Pyxidicoccus trucidator: one gene and its partner. The protein of the gene in region 1 interacts with the protein of each later gene in a pairwise test. Links are inferred from orthologs where the notes say so. Each region holds a gene or a part of one and is shown in the gene's direction. Other genes may lie near its edges.

The links. The genes of interacting proteins can lie anywhere in the genome.
Region 2: the proteins of rplK (region 1) and G4D85_RS03735 interact in binary tests that used the Escherichia coli proteins (3 or more experiments, as listed by UniProt). The link is inferred for Pyxidicoccus trucidator from one-to-one orthologs.

Annotation. Positions count from the first base shown.
Region 1 is NZ_JAAIXZ010000009.1:461,543-465,300, reverse strand. The notes cover bases 889-3,758. They hold rplK (50S ribosomal protein L11), read left to right. Parts: upstream 889-2,035; coding sequence 2,036-2,482; downstream 2,483-3,758. Other genes in these bases: rplJ (50S ribosomal protein L10), read left to right, coding at 3,626-3,758; rplA (50S ribosomal protein L1), read left to right, coding at 2,520-3,233; nusG (transcription termination/antitermination protein NusG), read left to right, coding at 1,348-1,890; secE (preprotein translocase subunit SecE), read left to right, coding at 905-1,348. In the rest of the region: rpmG (50S ribosomal protein L33), read left to right, coding at 539-703. UniProt on the Escherichia coli protein: Forms part of the ribosomal stalk which helps the ribosome interact with GTP-bound translation factors.
Region 2 is NZ_JAAIXZ010000001.1:879,379-885,462, forward strand. Bases 2,281-5,113 are described here. They hold G4D85_RS03735 (50S ribosomal protein L11 methyltransferase), read left to right. Parts: upstream 2,281-3,180; coding sequence 3,181-4,047; downstream 4,048-5,113. Other genes in these bases: G4D85_RS03730 (hypothetical protein), read right to left, coding at 2,281-2,781; G4D85_RS49155 (hypothetical protein), read right to left, coding at 2,778-3,140; G4D85_RS03740 (metal-dependent hydrolase), read right to left, coding at 4,095-5,113. Also shown: G4D85_RS03715 (PilW family protein), read right to left, coding at 1-199; G4D85_RS03720 (type IV pilus modification PilV family protein), read right to left, coding at 199-795; G4D85_RS03725 (pilus assembly FimT family protein), read right to left, coding at 801-1,568; more of G4D85_RS03730, read right to left, coding at 1,834-2,280; more of G4D85_RS03740, read right to left, coding at 5,114-5,219; G4D85_RS03745 (AraC family transcriptional regulator), read left to right, coding at 5,359-6,084. UniProt on the Escherichia coli protein: Methylates ribosomal protein L11.

The DNA of each region.
Region 1 (3,758 bases):
CCACGCAGAAGACCGTCGTGACGGGCGTGGAGATGTTCCGCAAGCTGCTGGACCAGGGCATGGCGGGCGACAACATCGGCGCGCTGGTGCGTGGCCTGAAGCGTGAGGACCTGGAGCGTGGCCAGGTGCTGGCCAAGCCGGGCAGCATCACCCCGCACACCAAGTTCAAGGCGCAGATCTACGTCCTCTCGAAGGAGGAGGGTGGTCGTCACACCCCGTTCTTCAAGGGCTACCGTCCCCAGTTCTACTTCCGCACCACGGACGTGACGGGCACGGTGAAGCTGCCGGACAACGTGGAAATGGTGATGCCGGGCGACAACATTGCTATCGAGGTGGAGCTCATCACCCCGGTGGCCATGGAGAAGGAGCTCCGCTTCGCCGTTCGCGAGGGCGGTCGCACCGTGGGCGCCGGCGTCGTGGCCGAGATCATCGAGTAACTTGCCTGGGCGGCCTTCGGGTTGCCGGGCTCAACAGTCCCGATTCGAGGGGAGGGCTCCTTCGTGGTAGCCTTCCCCTCTCGTATCTGGTGAGGTAGGTCATGCCGAAGGGCAATCGTTCCATCATTTCGCTCGAGTGCACTGTGTGCAAGGAGCGGAACTACACGACCACGAAGAACAAGCGGAAGAGCCAGGACAAGCTCGAGCTGAGCAAGTTCTGCCCTCGGTGCCGCAAGCATCAAGACCACAAGGAAGGTAAGGTCTAGGTCGGTAGTTCCAGGGAAGGTTCTAGGCCAGTAGCTCCAACGGTAGAGCAGCGGTCTCCAAATCCGCGTGTTGGGGGTTCGAATCCCTCCTGGCCTGCCAACTCTCAGTGGGAGCGGGGCCCCCGGTACCTGGAGGTACCGGGGGTTCCTGTGTTTTCGCAGTCCCACGTTTTCGCATCCGTAGTACCCCAGTGAGGCACCATGGCGACGGCATCAGAGGCCAGCCAGCAGGCTAACCGCTCGGCAATGGACCCGAAGCGGCTCGTGGTCATCTTCTATCTCCTCGCCGGCATCATCCTGGCCCTCTTCCTGGAGCGTGTCTTCGGGTTGCTCTGGGCCCGGTTTGGCTGGGGCGACCCCGTCCTCATCGAGGGCATGGACTGGAAGGTGTCCACGCTGATTGGCTACCTGCTCGCCGTGGGGTTGGCCGTTGGCGCGTACTTCCATCCACGCACCCACACGCTCTCGCTCGATGTGGCTTCCGAGCTGATGAAGGTCACCTGGCCGACCTGGTCGGAGACCCGGGCGTCGACCATGGCCGTGGTCGTCGCCTCGCTCGTGGCCGCCGTACTGCTCTTCTTCATCGACACCATCGCCTACAACTTGATGGTGGAATGGCTGCCCAGCGTGTGGGGGAAGCTGTAATGGCGATGAAATGGTACGTGGTCCATACCTACTCGAACTTCGAGAACCAGGCGAAGAAGAGCCTCGAGGAGAAGGTGCGCCTTGAAGGGCTCCAGGACCAGTTTGGCGAAATCCTGATTCCCATGGAGCAGGTCGTCGAGATGGTGAAGGGTGAGAAGAAGACGTCTCGCCGCAAGTTCTTCCCTGGCTACATCTTCGTGCAGATGGAGCTGAACGACCGGACGCTCCACCTGGTGAAGAACACGCCGAAGATCACCGGCTTTCCGGGCACGGCGCAGCACCAGAACCCGCTGCCCATCTCCGACCAGGAAGTGGCCCGGCTCACCTCGCAGATCTCCGAGGGCACGCTCAAGCCGAAGCCCAAGGTGCAGTTCGACGAGGGTGACACGGTGCGCGTCATCGACGGCCCGTTCGCCAACTTCAACGGCACGGTGGAAGAGGTCAACGCGGAGAAGGGCCGGGTCAAGGTGCTCGTGAGCATCTTCGGCCGCGCCACCCCCGTGGAGCTGGACTTCATGCAGGTGGAGAAGACCACCGGTTAGCTCGTGTTTTCGCGGCGCGCCCTCCATCTGGAGGCCGCGCCGCACGCGCTTCCGTGCCCGGTGACGGGCGCGGACCCATGGGTGGGAGGGCCTCCCCGTCTGGCGGCCCGCTGGTACCACCCCCTCGAAAGGCAGTCGTCAGCCGATGAAGAAGGTCACAGGACAGGTCAAGCTGCAGATTCCCGCCGGCAAGGCGAACCCCGCCCCGCCGATCGGCCCCGCGCTCGGTCAGCAGGGCGTGAACATCATGGAGTTCTGCAAGCAGTTCAACGCCAAGACGCAGGCGGAGGCCAAGGAAGGGCTCATCATCCCGGTGATCATCACCGTGTATGCGGACCGCTCCTTCACCTTCATCCTGAAGACGCCTCCCGCGGCCATCCTCATCAAGAAGGCGGCGGGCCTGCACACCGACAAGAAGAAGGGTTCTGGCGCGAAGAAGCCGGGCAAGGAGAAGGTGGGTCAGATCACCCGCGCTCAGCTCGAGGACATCGCCAAGAAGAAGATCCAGGACACCACCGCCGCGTCGCTCGAGGCCTGCATGAACACCATTGCTGGCACCGCGCGCTCCATGGGCATCGACGTGGTCGGCTAGGCCGCCGCCCACCCCACTCACGACAAGGATTTCTGTCATGGCTCAGAATGGGAAGAAGTTCCGTGCGGCCGCCGCGCTGGTGGACCGCGAGAAGCGTTACCCGATCTCCGAGGGCTTCGCGCTCTTGAAGAAGACGGTGGAGGCGCGTGCCTCCAAGTACGACCAGACGGTGGATGTCGCCATCAACCTGGGCGTGGACCCGAAGCACGCGGACCAGATGGTCCGTGGCGCCGTGGTGCTCCCGCACGGCACCGGCGCCACCGTGCGCGTGGCCGTGTTCGCCAAGGGCGAGCGCGCGACGGAGGCCGGCAACGCTGGTGCGGACATCGTCGGCGCCGAGGACCTCCAGAAGCGCATCGAGGAGGGCTTCCTCGACTTCGACACCGTCATCGCCACCCCGGACATGATGGGTGTCGTCGGTCGCCTCGGTAAGGTGCTCGGCCCCCGCGGCCTCATGCCCAACCCGAAGGTGGGCACCGTCACCATGGACGTCGCCAAGGCCGTTCGCGACGCCAAGGGCGGTAAGGTCGACTTCCGCGCCGAGAAGGCCGGTATCGTCCACGCGAAGATGGGCAAGGCCTCCTTCGAGCAGGACAAGCTCGAGGCCAACTTCAACGCGCTGGTGGACCTGGTGATGAAGCTCAAGCCGGCCACCGCCAAGGGCGTCTACCTCCAGGGCATCGCCATCTCCACGACGATGGGGCCGGGCATCAAGCTCGACACCACGGAAATCCAGGCTCGCCACCGCTAGGCGGCCAAGGAGGGCAGGCGGGCGTGAGACCCCCAACGGGGTCGTCAGGCCCGTCGCCCGTCTGACGTCACAGGTTCGAAAGTTCTGGATCTTTGCTGAAGCCGGGGGTATAGGCCCCCGGCTTTTGCAATTGGAGCGCCACGTCGCGAGACGCGGTGTTCCGACCTGGTTCATGACAGCAGGGACCCAGGGAAGAGCGGACATGTCCCGTTGGGAACCGGGCAACCGGTCGGGCGGTTCTCTCAACCCGGGGTTCAAACGACCGTAAGGTCAGCCCTGCCGAGACTGAGGGTGCGGTGTGGTGCCTCTCGGAGGCTCCTCTCGCTCTGCCACTTTGGCCCAGGCATCACGCCCGTCCTGATTGGGGCGGGCCAAGAAGGAGGTGAGTCAAAGTGCTGAAGAGCGAGAAGGAAGAGATGATCAAGGAGCTCCACGAGAAGTTCTCGCGGACCAAGTCGGCCGTTGTCGCCGAGTTCTCCAAGGTGGACGTGGAGACGGTGACGAAGCTGCGCAAGAAGTTCCGCG
Region 2 (6,084 bases), on another replicon or contig:
CGTAGCCCGCCATGCGGAGCTGCCGCGTCAAATCATGGAGGGCCGAGCGCAGGCCGGCCTGTCCTCCGCGGATGCCCTCCTGCGTGTAGACGTTCCGGGTGAAGGCGATGAAGGCCGCGGCCACCGCCGTCACGGTGAGCATGGCCACCGTGGTGCCCACCAACATCTCCATCAACGTGAAGCCTCGCCGTGAGCGCATCACCGCCCCCCACTGATGCCCGTGAGCGACACCGGGTTGAACTTGATGGCCTGGCTGGTGACGCGGCGGACGGTGCCGCCCTCGCTCCACGTCACCAGCACCCAGACGACCTTGCGCGCCCCCGAGTGCGCCAGCACCCCGGGCACCGGGCGCCCGTCCGCGTCCACCTCGCTGACGACGAAGTAGCGCCGGTAGCGGTCCCACTGGCCGTCGCCCACGGGGAAGTCCGACTCCGACAGGCCGTGCCAGGGCTGCGAGCGAAGCTGCGTCTCGCCATGGGCGCAGGCGAGGAAGGCCGCATGGCCGGGAGCGTTCGAATCCAGCAGCACGCCGGCCCCGTCGGTGGGGTCGTCCGCGCACGGCGAGTCCGAGGGCACCAGCCGCGCGTCGTCATACGCCCAGAGCTGCACCTGCGCGACGAGGTCCGTGGCCACCGCCACCGCATGCACGTGCCGGCGGGCGCTGGCGGTGGAGGTGCGGGCCTGGATGATGGCGCCGAGCAGGCCCGTCATCCCCAGCATGAAGACGACGGAGGCGACCATCGCCTCGATGAGCGTGAAGCCGGCGGCCCGGCGGCGTGGGTGGGAGGGGCGCATGGCGTTCACGGGCTCCCCTCGAAGGAGCGGAACAAGCCGGTGTCCAGCAGCACGAGGGCGCGCACCTCGGCGTCCCCTTCGCTCCCTCTGAAGACGATGGAGCCCGCGCCGCGCGCGTCCTCCTGGCCCTGTGCATTCAGGAGCGCCACGCGCCCGTCCGGCTCGAAGAAGATGGCGCCACGCACCGTGCCGCCGGCCAGCGAGCAGAAGGTGCAGGGCGCGTTGTCGGGCACCTGGCAGAACGGAGGCGGAAAGGCCCAGGAGCCATCCATGGTGCCCGACGACAGCTCCACCGCGGGCGCCCGCGCGTCGACACAGGCCGGCTGGATGGGAGGACTCACCAGCGAGCGGAAGCCCGAGGGCGCCAGCCGCACGGACTCGCCGAAGCGGCCCGAGGACAGCACGCGGAACCCGACGCCGGGCGGTACCGGCAGCGGCGGCAGCAGCTCCTCCGGAGTGCTCCAGCGCGGGCTCGCCGCCATGGCCTCATCCAGCAGGAACCACGGGTCCACCACCGTCCAGTAGCGGATGCGCACGTCCGTCCCCGACGCACCTTCCGCGGTGTCGATGAGCACCGCGGTGCGCACCCCGCGACCCAGGCTGTGGGAGCGGGCCGCGGACAGCGCGGCGTTCAGCTCCAGCACTCCACCGGACATCCGAGCCCGCGCGGGCAGCACACCCAGCGCCATGACGGACAGGCTGACGAGGATGGAGAGGATGGAGAGGACGACCACCACCTCGACGAGCGAGAATCCCCCTGAACGACGTCGCATCGGCACTCCGCAACGGCTGGACAGCCGCGAATCCGCTGCGGGAGACAGGAACCTTCTTCGAGCACGTCACGCCGACGCCCCCGCCCCAGCCCCCCGAGCTGTGAGTCTTGCGTGGCCCTCGCACATGCTGCGTACGAGCCCGCTCGCCGCCGCCAACCGCCTCGCCCGGAATAAACGGTGGACACGCGCTTCCGGTTGAACGCCGTACCGGAGGGCAGGTGCGTGGATTAGCGAACTGTGTCCCGTGGCGCGGGAGGAGCGGGTGTCAACCCGGCGTCGACGCGGGTGTCGTCCCGGAGGCAGGCGCGTCCCCACCACCGACGGCCGCGTCGATGGCCTCCAGCAGCGGACCGACCGGAGCGCCGGGAAGCGTGGTGCAGGCGCGCGCGAGGTCCCGCTTCATGCGCAGCCGCTCCGGGTGGCTCTTCGCCTCGCGGGCCAATGCCTCCGGGTCCACCGGCGCGGCCAGCAACGTGGCGCAGGTGCGGAACGTCTCCAGCCGGGCCTGCTCATCCTCCTTGAGGATGACGGGGGTGCCGTCCAGCAGCAGGCCGGTGAAGGACAGGTCTCGCACCTCGTCCGCGGTGAGCACCAGCGTGCCATTGGACGTCAGGCGGGGCTGGGGCGGCGGACCGCTGCCACCGGCCAGCTCCACCACGCCGTCCGAGGGCTTCGCCTGGCAGGGCACCTCGCGCAGGGCCACCATCTCATCCGCCTTGCGCGTCTCGCGGTCCTCGCCGCTCCGGCTGAGCATGACGAGGCCCGTCACCAGCGCGGGCACGCCGAGGATGGTCAGCGCCGCGCCCCACCCCGTGGCCACCTCGCGACTGGAGGCGCCATAGTGGCCCTCGCGGTCGATGGCGCTCCGGTCCGGCGAGTCCGAGAAGAGCGAGCGCCCCAGCAGCAGGCCCCCGCCCACCGCGGTGAGGATGCCGCCGAAGCTCACGGCCGCCGCCGCGCCCTGCGAGTAGCGGGTGGAGATGACCTCCTCGGCGTACTCCTCGTGGTGCTCGGTGCGGCAGATGTCCGCCGTGGTGAAGCTGACGGAGAGCTGGGGCCACTGGACCCGTATGTCCGCGAAGGGCAGGCGCTCGCCCAGCGTCTTCTCCTGGGTGTAGGTGCGCACCACCGGGCCGCGCTCGGTGCGCCGCTCCACGTCCAGGGGCGCGCAGCCCACCGCGAGGACGAGCACCGCCACGCCGAGCCGCTTCATGGCTGACCTCCCTGGAAGAAGCCCGCCACGTCCGGGCACTCGAAGAGGAAGCGGAGGGTGTCGTCACATGCCGGCGGCTGCTCGGTGGAGGTGCCGTTGCTCAGCAGCAGCTCGCGGCAGTCCAGGAACCGCTCTCGCGTGGGCGAGGTGAAGGTGAAGTCCACCCCCCCACAGCCGGTGCGCTCCTGGAGGGAGAGCACGCAGTCGGTGCCCGGGGCGAGCTCCGTCCCCACGCCGGGACAGGAGGCTGTCTGGCACAGCCGGATGACGACATCCTGACACACCGCCGCGTCCGGCGCGGCGGGGCCGGAGCAGGCGGACAGGAAGACCAGGGGTCCCAGGAAACGAAGGTATCTCACGGCGCTTCCACGCTAGACACGGGAGGATTAAACGGCCCGCATGTCCCAGACCTATCTGTCACTCACAGTGGAGTTGCCCGAGGAAGCGTCCGAGTCCGTACAGGACCTCATCCATGAGTCGGGCGCGCTGGGCCTCGAGGTGAGGGACCGCGAGGCGCCCCTCATGCCGGGCGTGCGCGGTCCGAAGCCGGGCGAGGCCATCGTCATCGGCTACTTCGAGGACCGGGAGACGGCCGAGGCCGCCCAGGCCCAGGTGGAGGAGTCCTTCCCCGCCGCCCGCGTGGGGCTGGAGGAGCAGCCGCAGCAGGACTGGAGCAACCAGTGGAAGTCGCTCATCAAGTCCGTGCACGTGGGCCGGCTGTGGGTGGGGCCGCCGTGGGACGTGGCGAACGCGCCGGCGGACGCGGTGCGGCTGGTGATTGAGCCGAAGATGGCCTTCGGCACCGGAGACCACCCGACGACGGCGCTGTGCCTGGCGGCGGTGGACGCCTACATGAAGGACCACCCCGGCGCGAGCGTGCTGGACGTGGGCACCGGCACGGGCGTGCTGGCCATCGCCGCGAAGAAGCTGGGCGCGGGCCGGGTGGTGGCCACGGACAATGACCCCATCTCCGTGGAGCTGGCCCAGGAGAACCTGACGGACAACGGGACGCCGGACATCGACGTGTCGGGGAAGGAGCTGACGCTGGTGGACGGCACCTTCGACCTGGTGCTGGCCAACATCCTGGCCAACACGCTCATCGAGCTGGCGCCGCTGATTGTGGCCAAGGTGAAGGACCGGCTGGTGCTCGCGGGCGTGCTCGCGCACCAGCGCGCGGACGTGGAGGCGGCCTACCGCAACCAGGGCCTCACCGTGCTGCCCGGCGACGCCCAGGGCGAGTGGGTGCGCATCGACTTGAAGCGCTGAGGGCGCGGCGCGGTGTCACCGTCCCTCCGGCATCGAGGGACGGTGCCCTACTCCCGGGTCCGTACCCGCACGGGCCGCAGCTCGCGGTCCAGCTCCACCACGGCGGAGCCCAGCCCACCGCTCTGCATGCGGGAGTAGCGCACGTCATTGATGCGGACGCGCCAGCCGTCCGCCGTCTCCGCGACTTGATAGGTCGGCAGGCGCAGCCAGTTCGCGAGGCCGCGAAGCTCCGGCGTGGCCAGGGCGGCCTGGATGACGGGGCCGGGTTGCGTATCTCTCGGCTGGCTCGCGTCGGTGAAGCGGAAGCGGTCTGCTTCCCCGGCCAGGAAGTTCGCGCTGACGAAGTGATAGCGGTCCGGCGTCAGGGCGATGATGTCCCGCACGAAGGGATTCGCGGGAATCGGGCCGGCGATGGTGCGCTCCACGGGCAGGTTCTGCGCGCGCAGCCACGCCTGCGCTCCCGGCGCCGCCACCTGCGAGCCCAGCAGGATGGCGCCCAGGTAGAGGACAAGCGCCACGCCGCACACCGTGGCCACGCGCTGCGCGGACAGGGTGTGCGAGGCCCGCAGTCGCAGCCAGAGGATGGCCACCACGCCCACGCTCCACAGCGCCTTGGCGGGCCACGGCACGAAGTCAGGGATGGTGACGAGCGCGGTGGTGGCCGCGCCCAGTATCAGCCAGCCCGCGGCCGAGCGGCGCGTACGCGCATCCGCCATGATGACGGACGCACCGGCGAGGAGCCACACCCACGGGTCGACGATGAAGAGCGTGTCGCCGTAGAACCACGTCCCGTCGAAGGGCATCAGCAGGCGCACGCCGTATGTGTTGAGCCAGTCCAGCGCGGGGTGACTGAGCACGGACAGCACCGAGCACACGAGCAGCGGGCCGAAGCGCGCGGGCGGCAGGTCCGGGTGCCTGCGCCTGCGGACGTACCTGTCCCAGAGCAGCATGAGCCCCGTGAGCACGAAGGGCCACAGGCTCAGCGCGAGCACGCCGTGCGTCCAGCCCCGGCGCCAGTAGAGCGACACGTCCGTGCCCCCGAAGGCGAAGACGGCATCCACGTCCGGAAGGTTGGCGCCGATGACCAGCGTCGCGGTGGCCAGCGGCGTGGTGCGCTTCAGCCCCGCCTCCGCCATCCACGCACCGACGAGCGAGTGGGCCAGGTTGTCCATGGACGCGAAGCACTCCCGTGAGGCGAGGGGCCGTGACTATAGCCTGCCCTCGTGAACGCCCCCGGGACGGGGTAGCGTCCCGCCCCGCGTGGAGACGCCGCCCCCTTCCAGGCCCCCGGCCGAGGTCCGGTCCCAGCTCGTGGGTCCGCTGCTCGCATACCTGCGTGCGACGGGGCACGACCCGTCCCCGCTGGTGGAGCGCTTCGGGTTCCCCGCCAACGCCGCGTTCCTGCCCGAGCTCAGCCTCCCGCTCGCCACGCTGCACGCCTTCCTCGACGCCGCGGAGACCCTCTCCGGCGACGCGTTCCTCGGCCTGCACGTTGCCCAACGCGTGCCGCGCGGCACCTATGGCCTCGTGGAGTACATCGCCCGGGCCTCGCCCACGGTGCGCGACACCTTCCGCGCCCTGGCCCGCTACATGGCGCTGCTGGAGCCCGCGTGGCTGGCGTCCTTCCACGACGCCGCCGACGGGAGCGGCACCTTCGCCTACGGCATCCCCGGCGAGCCCCTGGCCTACGGCCGCCACGCCAGCGAGTACGGCCTCGCCCTCTTCGTCCACGTGGGCCGCCAGCTCACCGAGCGCCCCTGGCGCCCGCGCGCCATCGTCTTCGCCCACCCCGCCCCGGCGGACCTCCGCCCCCTGGTGGAGCACTTCGGCGTCACCCCGGAATTCGGCGGAGGCCGCAACGCGCTCACCCTGGACGCGGCCACCCTGGAGCTGCCCGTGGTGGGCGCCGACCCCGTCCTCCTCTCCGTGCTGGAGCGCGCGGCCGGAGCGCCCCCCGCCGCCACCCCGCCCGCCAGTCCCCCGGCGCCCGACTTCGTCCAGCGCGTGCGCGAGGTCATCCGCGCCGCCCTCCGGGAA